DNA from 2 places in the Paenibacillus allorhizoplanae genome. Region 1 is predicted to be linked to the other one. Evidence: riboswitches for the same ligand, from Rfam matches in the RefSeq annotation. Region 1 holds a riboswitch; the other holds the start of a gene.
The links. Region 1 has a riboswitch for cobalamin ahead of L6I86_RS17640 (S-layer homology domain-containing protein). Riboswitches for the same ligand answer to the same signal wherever they lie in the genome.
Positions count from the first base shown of each region.

Region 2: it holds a riboswitch for cobalamin, as region 1 does, so the genes downstream of both, L6I86_RS18985 (ABC transporter substrate-binding protein) here and L6I86_RS17640 (S-layer homology domain-containing protein) in region 1, are expected to answer to the same signal.

Region 1 covers NZ_CAKMMW010000010.1:39,688-45,087, reverse strand. Annotated here, with positions in the region: gene metE (5-methyltetrahydropteroyltriglutamate--homocysteine S-methyltransferase) at 1-1,521, opposite strand, end outside; gene L6I86_RS17645 (LysR family transcriptional regulator) at 1,621-2,532, opposite strand; cobalamin riboswitch at 2,698-2,894, shown strand; gene L6I86_RS17640 (S-layer homology domain-containing protein) at 3,026-4,669, shown strand; gene L6I86_RS17635 (DUF4430 domain-containing protein) at 4,669-5,400, shown strand, end outside.
Region 2 covers NZ_CAKMMW010000011.1:135,533-140,932, forward strand. Annotated here, with positions in the region: gene L6I86_RS18970 (nicotinate-nucleotide--dimethylbenzimidazole phosphoribosyltransferase) at 1-747, opposite strand, end outside; gene L6I86_RS18975 (ABC transporter ATP-binding protein) at 771-1,547, opposite strand; gene L6I86_RS18980 (FecCD family ABC transporter permease) at 1,553-2,590, opposite strand; gene L6I86_RS18985 (ABC transporter substrate-binding protein) at 2,590-3,606, opposite strand; cobalamin riboswitch at 3,762-3,913, opposite strand; gene L6I86_RS18990 (hypothetical protein) at 3,946-4,473, opposite strand; gene L6I86_RS18995 (aspartyl-phosphate phosphatase Spo0E family protein) at 4,537-4,803, opposite strand; gene L6I86_RS19000 (aminotransferase class I/II-fold pyridoxal phosphate-dependent enzyme) at 4,872-5,400, opposite strand, start outside.

The DNA of each region.
Region 1 (5,400 bases):
AAATGCAAATCCTGCAAGCTTTTCTCCAAAAAACTCGACCATATCGGTACGCTCAAATTCACCATGCACAAGAACGTCCAATTCGATTTCCTCTTGAAGCTTGATCCAAACATCGATTTGCTCACGAATGAACGCAGCATACTGCTCATTGTTCCATTCGCCTTTACGCCATAATTGACGCGCCTTACGAACTTCTGCAGACTGCGGGAAACTACCAATAGTCGTTGTAGGGAAAAGCGGCAATTGCCATTTGGCTTGTTGTGCGACATGACGCTGGGCAAATGGACGGGAACGTTCTGGCTGCTGAACACTTAGTGCAGCTACGGACTGCTGAATATCGCTGCGGTTACGCTCATCCGATTGTTGAAGTGCTTGGATGGCGCGATCACATTGTTCTATTTCTTCAAGTACCCCAGCTTTACCCGAAGCGATTGCTTTCGTGATAAGAACAAGTTCATCCAGCTTTTCTTCTGCATAAGCTAAAGCATTCTTCAGCTCAGATGTAAGCTTTGTCTCTCTTTCAGTCGTTACCGGAACATGGAGTAAGCTGCTCGACGATTGAATAACCAGATTCTCCGTTGCAACGTGCTTAGTGAGTTCTTCCACGAGCTCAAGCTTCTCCCGAATCGATGCTTTCCAGATACCACGGCCATCAATTACGCCTGCACCCAGAACCTTGTCTGCAGGAAAACCAAACGTTTTAATGTTCTGTATGTTAGCGCCCAGACCATGCACGAAATCCAGTCCAATCCCCTTCACTGGCAGAGAGATGATGTCAGCATAGCGATCTACGGATTCAAAATACGTTTGCAGCATAATGTTTAGGTTTGGCACAGCTGAGGCAAATGTTGCATATATGTTTTTAAGTCTCTCAATGTCAGCATCGCTTAACTTCGTTACGAGAATTGGTTCATCGATCTGTACCCATTGAACCCCTTCTTCTGCAAGCTCCTGAAGGATCTGTACATAAAGCTGTGTCAATCGGCTCAACCAAGCGTCCGTTTCTGATTTACTGTATCCTTTGGATAGCTTCAAGAAAGTTAAAGGACCGACGATGACCGGCTTTCCTTCGATTCCAAGCTTTTCCTTCGCTTCCCGGTAGGCTGTTAATGGCTTGTTTTCCGTAATGACAGGAGATGCTCCGGTCAGTTCAGGCACAATATAGTGATAATTGGTGTTGAACCACTTCGTCATTTCACTTGCTGTAGCATCCTTCGTTCCTCGGGCAACTCCGTAATAGACTGACAAGGGTACTGCGCCCCCCTCAAAAGCAAAACGTTCAGGAATAATGCCAAACATAGCAGCTGTATCAAGGATATGATCATAATAGCTGAAATCGTTAACCGGAATCAGATCGATGCCTTTTTCCTTCTGCTTGCGCAAGTGATTTAAACGAATCTCCTGCAGCTGTAACTCAAACTCTGATTCTTCAAGCTTGCCTGCCCAGAAGGCTTCGAGTGCTTTCTTCCATTCCCTGTCAGCACCAATACGCGGATATCCCAAACTACTACTTCTTACCATTCGACAAAACTCCTCTGCAATAATTTGTTACACCAAAGATATCACAGAGGATTAGTTATAACGTAACTGGATTTATCTATATCTAGATATAGCCGTAAGCTATATCAAAATTGGGTCGATTGCCTGTTGGAGTGCTGCTACGTAAGCTGCACCGAGCTTGGATAGCGGAATATGGCTATGGGAAATCCACCCGACATTGATCGTTTCGTCACAATCCAAAGGTACGGGAATAATCTCATTTCCATTCAAATCTGAGCTCAAAACCCCGGTCGATATGGTATATCCGTTTAAGCCGATCAACAAATTAAAGAGTGTGGCTCGGTCATTCACACGGATGCTTTTCTGATGTGACATCGTACTGAGAATTTCTTCGGCAAAATGAAAGGAATTATACTCCCCTTGATCAAAGGACAAATAGGGATAGTTTTGCAGCTGGTCAATGGTCACGATGGATTGCTTCGCGAGGGGATTTTTAATGCTGATAAAAATATGCGGTTTGGCGATAAATAAACTGTTGAATTGCAGATTCCCGCTTTTAAGCAGCTTGTTTATGACCTTCCCATTAAATTCGTTCAAGTATAAGATGCCAATCTCACTGCGCAGGTTTTTGACATCTTCAATAATTTCGTACGTTTTGGTTTCTCGCAAAGCCAACTCATATTCATCCTGACCATACTCCGAAACAAGACTTACGAACGCATTTACCGCAAAAGCATAATGCTGAGTCGACACAGAAAAATGCTGCGATGAAGGCTTCGCATTCAGGTATCTACTTTCCAATAACTCTGCCTGCTCGACGACCTGCCGCGCATAACTAAGAAATTCAACACCTTCTTTGGAAAGTGATATCCCTTTATTTGATCTTTCAAAGATAGCGATTTGAATTTCTTCTTCCAACTCCCGAATCGCATTTGAAAGGCTTGGTTGGGAAATAAACAGCCTTTTGGCAGCCTCATTAATAGATCCGCGATTTGCTACCTCGATTACGTATTTTAATTGTTGTAAAGTCATGGATATCCCTCCTTCGACTATAATCCGAACCGGCAGCTTACTTAATTTTGAATATTGTAACACAAATTATGTGAATCACCGTATCTTGAATGACATCTATACGAGCCACATCAATACTAAACTTCCATAGACAAACAATTGAACTGACTATATGATTAGACTAATTAAATAATTGATAGTTAAGGTGCATGCTTATTAGGAATAAGCAATGCTTAATTGGGAAGTCTGGTGCAAATCCAGCACGGTCCCGCCACTGTAAATGAAGAGCAACTCTAAGAATTGCCACTGGTATTCCTATACCGGGAAGGTTAGAGAAGCGTTGACGCATGAGTCAGGAGACCAGCCTTAATGTGTATTCACAAACTCTACGGACGATGGAGGGGGTGCCTTTTTGTTGTCTACGACCTATATTGACATCACAGCCCTTGATTCTTTCAAATCAAGGGCTTTTTTGTATGCTCATCATCCCTATCATTTTACTAGGAGGACAATAATGAAACTAACCTATAGGATTTTCACCCTATTCATGGCTCTATTCCTATTTACAAGCAGCATTAACATAATTCATGTATCTGCTGCCTCTGATACGGCTGTAGACAGTGCTGTAACAGACACTGCCGCCTATTTACTTGAAACGGTAAACAAACCAGAGGTAGGCTCTATAGGCGGTGAATGGGCCATTATCGGGCTTGCCCGTTCCAACTATGACGTACCTCAAAGCTACTACGATGATTATTACAAAAGCGTTGAAACCTATGTCAAAGATTTGAAAGGCAATCTTCACGATAAAAAGTACACCGAATACTCACGTTTGATTTTGGCCTTAACCGCAATTGGCGCAGATCCCACTCATGTTGCAGGATATAATCTACTTACGCCGCTCGGGGACTTCGATAAAACCATCTGGCAAGGAATCAATGGTCCTATATTTGCATTAATTTCCCTCGACAGCGGCAATTACAATATCCCGGTTAATCCAACCGCCAAAACGCAGGCTACCCGAGACATGTATATAGATGAAATCTTATCGCATCAGCTTCAGGATGGCGGATTTGCACTTTCGGGCGTATCGGCAGATCCTGATATTACGGGCATGGCCTTACAGGCACTAGCCAAATACCAAAATGATACGAGAGTAAAAACAGCTACGGAAAAGGCAATTAACCTTCTTTCCAAATTACAGGACAACGATGGCGGCTATGCAAGTTGGGGCTCGAAAACTTCGGAGAGCACCGTGCAGGTACTGATGGCGCTATGTGAGCTTGGTATCAATATTGAAGATAGTCGTTTTATTAAGAATGGTCATACCATTGTTGATGATTTGCTATCCTTTTATTCCAAAGGACAGGGATTTAAGCATACTTCTGACGGCAGTGGAGTAACGGGGATGTCGACAGAGCAGGCATTGAATGGGCTAGTGAATGTACAAAGAATCCTCACGAATAAGAGCAGCCTATATAGAATGAACGATGTCAAGCAAGCTACCTCAGCAACACCTGACAACAATAACGGCTTACTGAACAAACACAAGGATATACAAGTTATGCCTGTTACCGATGCGAATAAGACTTTCTCTGATATCGCTAACCATACAAATAAAGCAGCCATTACATCCCTTGCATCTAGAGGAATTATTAACGGTATGACTGACACTGAGTTCGCACCGAATCAAACAATGACGCGTGCCGAATTTTCAACCATTATAACCAAAAGTTTAGGCCTACCTATGCAAGAGCAATCTAAATTTCATGATGTCCCTGCTACAGCCTGGTATGCGGACTATGTAGGCACAGCTTATTCTTATGGCATCGTAAGCGGAACGTCAGAGACCACTTTTACACCGGACAGTACGATTACAAGGCAGGAAGCTGCTGTCATGATCGCCAATGCAGCTAAGCTCACTGGCATGGATACCCATTTGAACACAGTTGAAACGAGAGATATGTTAGCTCAATTTGGAGATTACACACAAACAGCCGAGTGGTCGAGGGATGCGCTAGCTTTTAGCTATCGAGAACATATTCTATCCCAAGATATGCTGAATATTGAGCCGACTACAGCAGTCACACGAGCTGAAATAGCCGAGATGCTCTACCGCTTACTCTCTACCGCTAAACTTATTAAAGAGGCGAACTAATGCGATTAACGAAAAATAAAATAATTGCCGCGACGATCATATTGATCGTCTTGGTGGCAGCTTTCTTCAGTAGCGGAATGCCGCGGCAGCAGACCACGACGTCCTCGCCTTCCTTATCTGAAGCAATCGAGCTAACGCCACCTCCTATTGAACTGAAGAATTCTAATTCTTCTGATGAAGAAGCGATGACGTCAAGCACTCCTGCCCTATCTCAACCGTCATCAACTCCTGCTATGGAAAATAACCCCAAGTTGGAGAAGGACCAAGAATCTCCTCCTGTATCTACAGCGACGGCGAAACCTACTCCTATTGCGACTCCGGATACTGCATCGTTGAACAAGGAAACGCTAAAATCAACTACGCCTGATGAAACCAAACCTACGCCAACCAAAGCGATGGACCTTGATCCTAAGACGGGTAAGGACCAATACCTTACCGATCCTATTCCTGAGGGGAAACCACTTCCTATCGAACCACAGAACACGAAAATCACTGACAAACAAATGACAGTGACGCTTTCGGTGAACTGCTTAACGATTCTAAATAATATGAACTTGCTTGATCCTGAAAAGGTTGAGCTTGTGCCGAAAGATGGCATTATTTTCAAATCACAACAGGTTACATTTTATGAGGGAGAATCCGTATTTAACGTCCTACAAAGAGAGATGAAGAAGAATAAAATTCATATGGAATTTGTGAACACCCCTATTTACAATTCAGCCTATATTGAA
Region 2 (5,400 bases), on a different contig from region 1:
TGCACTTGCTTTTGCACTTGCACTTGTACTTGTACTTGCACTTGTACTTGCACTTGCCCCACGCCCAAGCAGCCCATTCACGCCCAGCGCCGTATTCACAACCGACTGCTTGTGCAGCCAAGTCGCATCATCGATGCCGGTTCCACGACCTACAGCAATACTAGTGTCTAATCCCGTCAACGCACACAAGATTGCTGCGCTAGCCGTTGTATTACCAATCCCCATTTCACCCGTAGCGAAAAGTCGGTACCCTTTTGCCACCAAATCGTCCACAATTTCACTGCCAGCTACTATCGCTTGGGTCGTCTCCTCCAAGGTAAGAGCCGCTTCCTTCGCCATGTTGCGCGTGCCTTTTCTAACTTTGCGAGAGACAAGATTCGGATGCTCCAAATCTGCATTAACCCCCATATCCACACAAACCACATCAGCTCCGGCATGTCTAGCAAGAACATTAACAGCAGCCCCGCCATATAGAAAATTGAGCACCATTTGTGGTGTCACTGCCGCTGGGAAAGCACTGATGCCTTCCTCACAAACACCATGATCACCAGCCATGACAATAACCGCTTTTTTCTCAAAAGTCGGCATCACTTCACCTGTAATCCCAGCGACTTGGCGTGCGATGTCCTCAAGCTTTCCCAAGCTTCCTTGCGGCTTCGTTAATTGATTCAAATGGTCATTGGCTTGAACAGCCACCTCTTGATGGATCGGTTCAATCGCGTTAATCAAGTTATGTAAATGGTTCATTATCATCTTCCTCCGGACTCTCATTATTTCCCAGGTTGTAATAATATCTGAGGTACCTCACTAATAGGATGTTTAAGAACAATTGGCTCTGTTCCGTATACTTCAGCTATTAGTGTACTTGTAATAATTTCTGCAGGCGTTCCAATGGCCGTTACTCGCCCCTCATGTACGATCATCAATCTCGTGCAATACTGCGCTGCCAAATTCAAATCATGCAGAACAGCTATAACCGTTAGTTCCGACTCCTGCTGCCAAGAACGAATATAATCCATCATCTGTATTTGATATCCGATATCTAGAAAAGTAGTTGGCTCATCGAGCATGAGCAAGCTTGGCTGCTGGGCCATCACCTTGGCCAATGCAACGCGCTGCCGCTCCCCGCCACTCAGGCGTTCAATCGTGCGGTCTACAAGCCCTTCCAACTCAAGCTTTATGATAATAGCATCAATGAGTCCATCCGATTCAGTCTTATCTTCTCCTAGCCAATTCTGGAACGGGTAGCGTCCCATCTCCACGACTTCACGAACTGTGAAGCCAACTGGGGGCAACGCATCTTGCTGAAGTACAGCGAGCCATTTGGCCAATTCTTTGCGCGAATACGATGATACCTTTTTTCCTTTTAAAAGCACATTACCATGCATGACCGGATCCATGCCGGATAGGAGTCGCAGTAACGTAGATTTGCCGCTGCCATTAGGACCAATAATCCCAAAAAACTCCCCATGCCCGACCTCAAAGCTCATATTATCTAGCACTTGTTGTTCTCGAAAGCTCTGAAAGAGCCCCTCCACTTGAATCATCGTGATCAACCTCTTAACGTTTTCTTATCTTTATGGAGCAGATAGGCAAAAAAAGGTGCACCCAGAAACGCCGTAACTACCCCAAGCGGGATTTCCGTAGGACTAAGCAGTGTTCTAGCCAAGGTGTCTGCCCATAAGACATAGATCCCACCAACAATCGCGGATAACGGAATGATCAAACGATAATCCGGACCAACCAACATTCGTACCAGGTGCGGTACGATCAGCCCAACAAACCCGATTACCCCAGCCACAGAAACGGCAGCCGCCGTGATCAACGTGGAAGCGATTAGTACAATCAGTTTCGTACGTTCAACATGAACACCGAGATGTGCAGCTTGACGCTCTCCTAATGCCAGCAGGTTTAATGATCTTGCATAGCTTAACAGAATAACAACGCCTATTATGAGATACGGTGAAATCATATACGTATATGACCATCCGCGCATCGCTAGACTCCCCATGAGCCAGAAAATAATTTCATTAATCGTTTGATTTGAAATCGAAACCAAGAACGACACAAACGCCCCTAGAAAGGCTTGCATCACAACGCCCGACAAAATCAGCGTTTCCATCTTTAGCTTCCCTTCAATCATAGCTAGCTTCAAGACCAAGAACAAGGAAATAAGCCCCGTCGCGAAAGCCACAATGGGGATCGACCATTGCCCGAACCAGGCGAATTGCAGCCCGAAATAAATAAGAACAGCAGCCCCGACAGAAGCCCCAGAAGATACGCCCAGCGAGTAAGGATCAGCAAGCGGATTACGCAGAACCCCTTGAAAACCAGCACCAGCTACGGAAAGCACAGCTCCAACAAGAATGCCCAGTAACATACGAGGGATTCTTACTTTATTAATGATTTGTTCCGAAGATTGCGGCCAGTTCACCTCGATATGACTTCCTATCCAAGGCAGATGCTCCGCTAGAATTCCCACGATATGTGAAAGAGGAAGCTGAGCCGACCCGATGGATAAACTCACCACAATAGAAAGAAGAAGGAGTATAATGCATACTCCTCCTCCAAGCATCAATTTTCTTTTCATTATTTCACCAATTCAGGATAGATTCCTTTCGCCATTTCCAGTAGCCCATCCGTCAGTCTCGGACCTGGGCGACTTACAGAGTTCTGGTCGAGTCCTACCACACGTTTATTCTTCACGGCGTCAATCGCATCCCACCCACCGCGCGTACGAATAATTTCTTCCAATGGCTTCTTGCTCTTGAAATCGACAATCCCATTTGCGAACAAGATGACGTTTGGATTTTGCTGAATGATCTTCTCTTCACTGATCTCATACCAGCCTGCTTTATCGCCGGCTACGTTAATTCCACCTGCGATTTTGATTAACTCATCCATGAACTCACCGCTTCCTACGGTCCAGCCTGGAGCAAATTCCATGTATACTTTTTTCTTATTCTCTTGCTTCACATCTTTCACGGCATCGACAACCTTCTGACGGTCTGCTTTCATTTTGGCGACAACTTTCTCTGCTTGCTCTTGATGGTCCGTAATAAGTCCGAACGTTTGAATATTGTTCATCGCATCATCTACCGTTTTGGGATCTACTTTAAAGACGTTAATGTTCATCGCACGTAGATCCTCAACTGATTTAGCAGTCATGGAAACACCAGAGAAAACAATACTCGCATTCGAAGCAATGACTGCTTCCATGTTTGGTTTCGTAATGCTGCCTAGCTTCGGCTTCGATTTTGCTGCTTCCGGATAATCGTCAAAATCCGATACACCGACAATATTCGCCTCTAGTCCAATCGCAAACAGCGATTCTGTCTCTGATGGCGAGACCGACGCGATTCGCTCTGGTGCTTTGTCGAATGTAAACTCTTTGCCTGTCGCATCTTTTACTTTCAAAGGATATGTCGTTTTCTTTGCTGCAGCAGGTGCTGCCGTCGATGTCGTAGTTGGCGCCTTCGTCCCTACACCACCTAGTTTCGATGGATCCGTAATTTCTGTTTCCTTCTTCGCACATGCCGCTAACGAGATCGCGGTCGCAACCGCTAATGTAAGAATAAGACCCCTTTTGAAATTGCTCTGTTTCATCACTTAAACCCTCTTTTCCTTATTTTCAATTCATAGTCAAAATTAAAAAAGTCCCCTTGTTCACTAGGAACGAAGGAGACGATAAATCGCGGTATATGACAACGAACTTACGTGCGCTGCTTCCTGATTTAACGCGACCCTTTTCCTCGAAGGATGTTGTATCGGCACCATAGGCAGGTATCCTGACTCTCCAGACTTTCACAAGTCTGAATTACAGTGGCGGGACCGTGCCGGATTTGAACCGGCTTCCCCTAACTAGTAATGTTCCATTTGGAATATGACCAGTACCTACAGTTGCAAATTATACATTGAAACTATTTGTCGATTATAAATGTTCTCTTATTTTTGCGCAATAATTTGGATGACTTTCAATGCCTCGTCCATTTTCGGAGCATTCTGTGGAATGAACGCATATAACCCTTTACCTTCAAAACCTTGCTCTTTCATCCATTTGTTTCCAGTAAGCGGAATGCCGTACAGATGCTTCTCCGCTGCCTTACCTTCTTCTTTGATCTCGATAACCCCATCTGGATAATCCTTAGGGTTGATGATGTTATCCAACGAAACGAATCCCGCTTGGTTGCTCAAGCCTTTGAACTGCTCTTCTCCCAAAATGAAGATCCCGTTACCACCAGCAGCTAGCTCCACAATCATTTTTTCCAATGAAAAAATAGGTGATGTATTCAGCTTCACAGTAGGAATTTCACCTACCTTGGATTTCAAAGATACTTCCAACTTCTCCGCCGCTTCACTTGGAAACCCGTTAGGTCCCATCATAAACACTGATACATCTGCCTTCGGTCCACCACAAGCTGTAAGCATTAACATCATTCCTAGCATGACAACGAACAACCATTTTGCTTTCATGTGTATGTAATTCCCTCCGTCAAGTACTCTCTCTTTATCGATAATCGCCAGAAAAGTCGGTTTTCACCGACTTTTCTTTCCAGATGTCATATATTCATTTATTTTTTGATCCAGCATCGTACTTAATTCAACAACCGCATCAGATGTCATTTCTCGACCTTCCATGACCATCTGTTCCATTTTACGTCTCAAGGTATTGATCTCTTCTTCAAGTATAGCTAGGGAATTTTGCTTCTTGGCATTTCTGGTCAGCCAACGCTGTCCGAACTCTTGCTCGCGAATTTGAAATTGCTTCTGAAAGTTAGTAAGCTGATATTCCATAAAAGCCATGCTCATCCCTCCTTACTCTTAGAATACCAGTTTTCGTCTCCTATGAACATATGAATTTATAAAGAATATTATAATTTCCTCAAGAAATTACCGATTCTCTCTAATGCTTCATTCAGTTGGGAAACACTATAGGCATAAGAGCATCGTAGAAAACCTTCTCCACCTAAACCAAATACATCACCAGGTACTGCAGCTACCTTAGACTCATATAAAAGCCGTTGCGCGAATTCGTCTGAGGTTAATCCTGTTGCCACAATGCTTGGGAACGCATAGAATGCGCCCTGTGGTTCATGACATTCAAGCCCTACTTCACGGAAGCCTTTGACAACTAATCGTCTCCGTTGGTTATAGGATTCAATCATCCGGTCTTTCTCTTCCAATCCATTCGTCAACGCTTCATGAGCGGCTACTTGCCCCATGACAGGTGCACACATGACCGTATATTGGTGAATCTTGGTCATTGCCGAGATTAGCTCTCTGTGACCGCAAGCATACCCCATCCGCCAGCCAGTCATTGCGAAAGCCTTGGAGAATCCGCTAACGAGAATCGTCCGATCCTGCATCCCCGGAACTGCTGCGAAGCTCACGTGCTTCTGC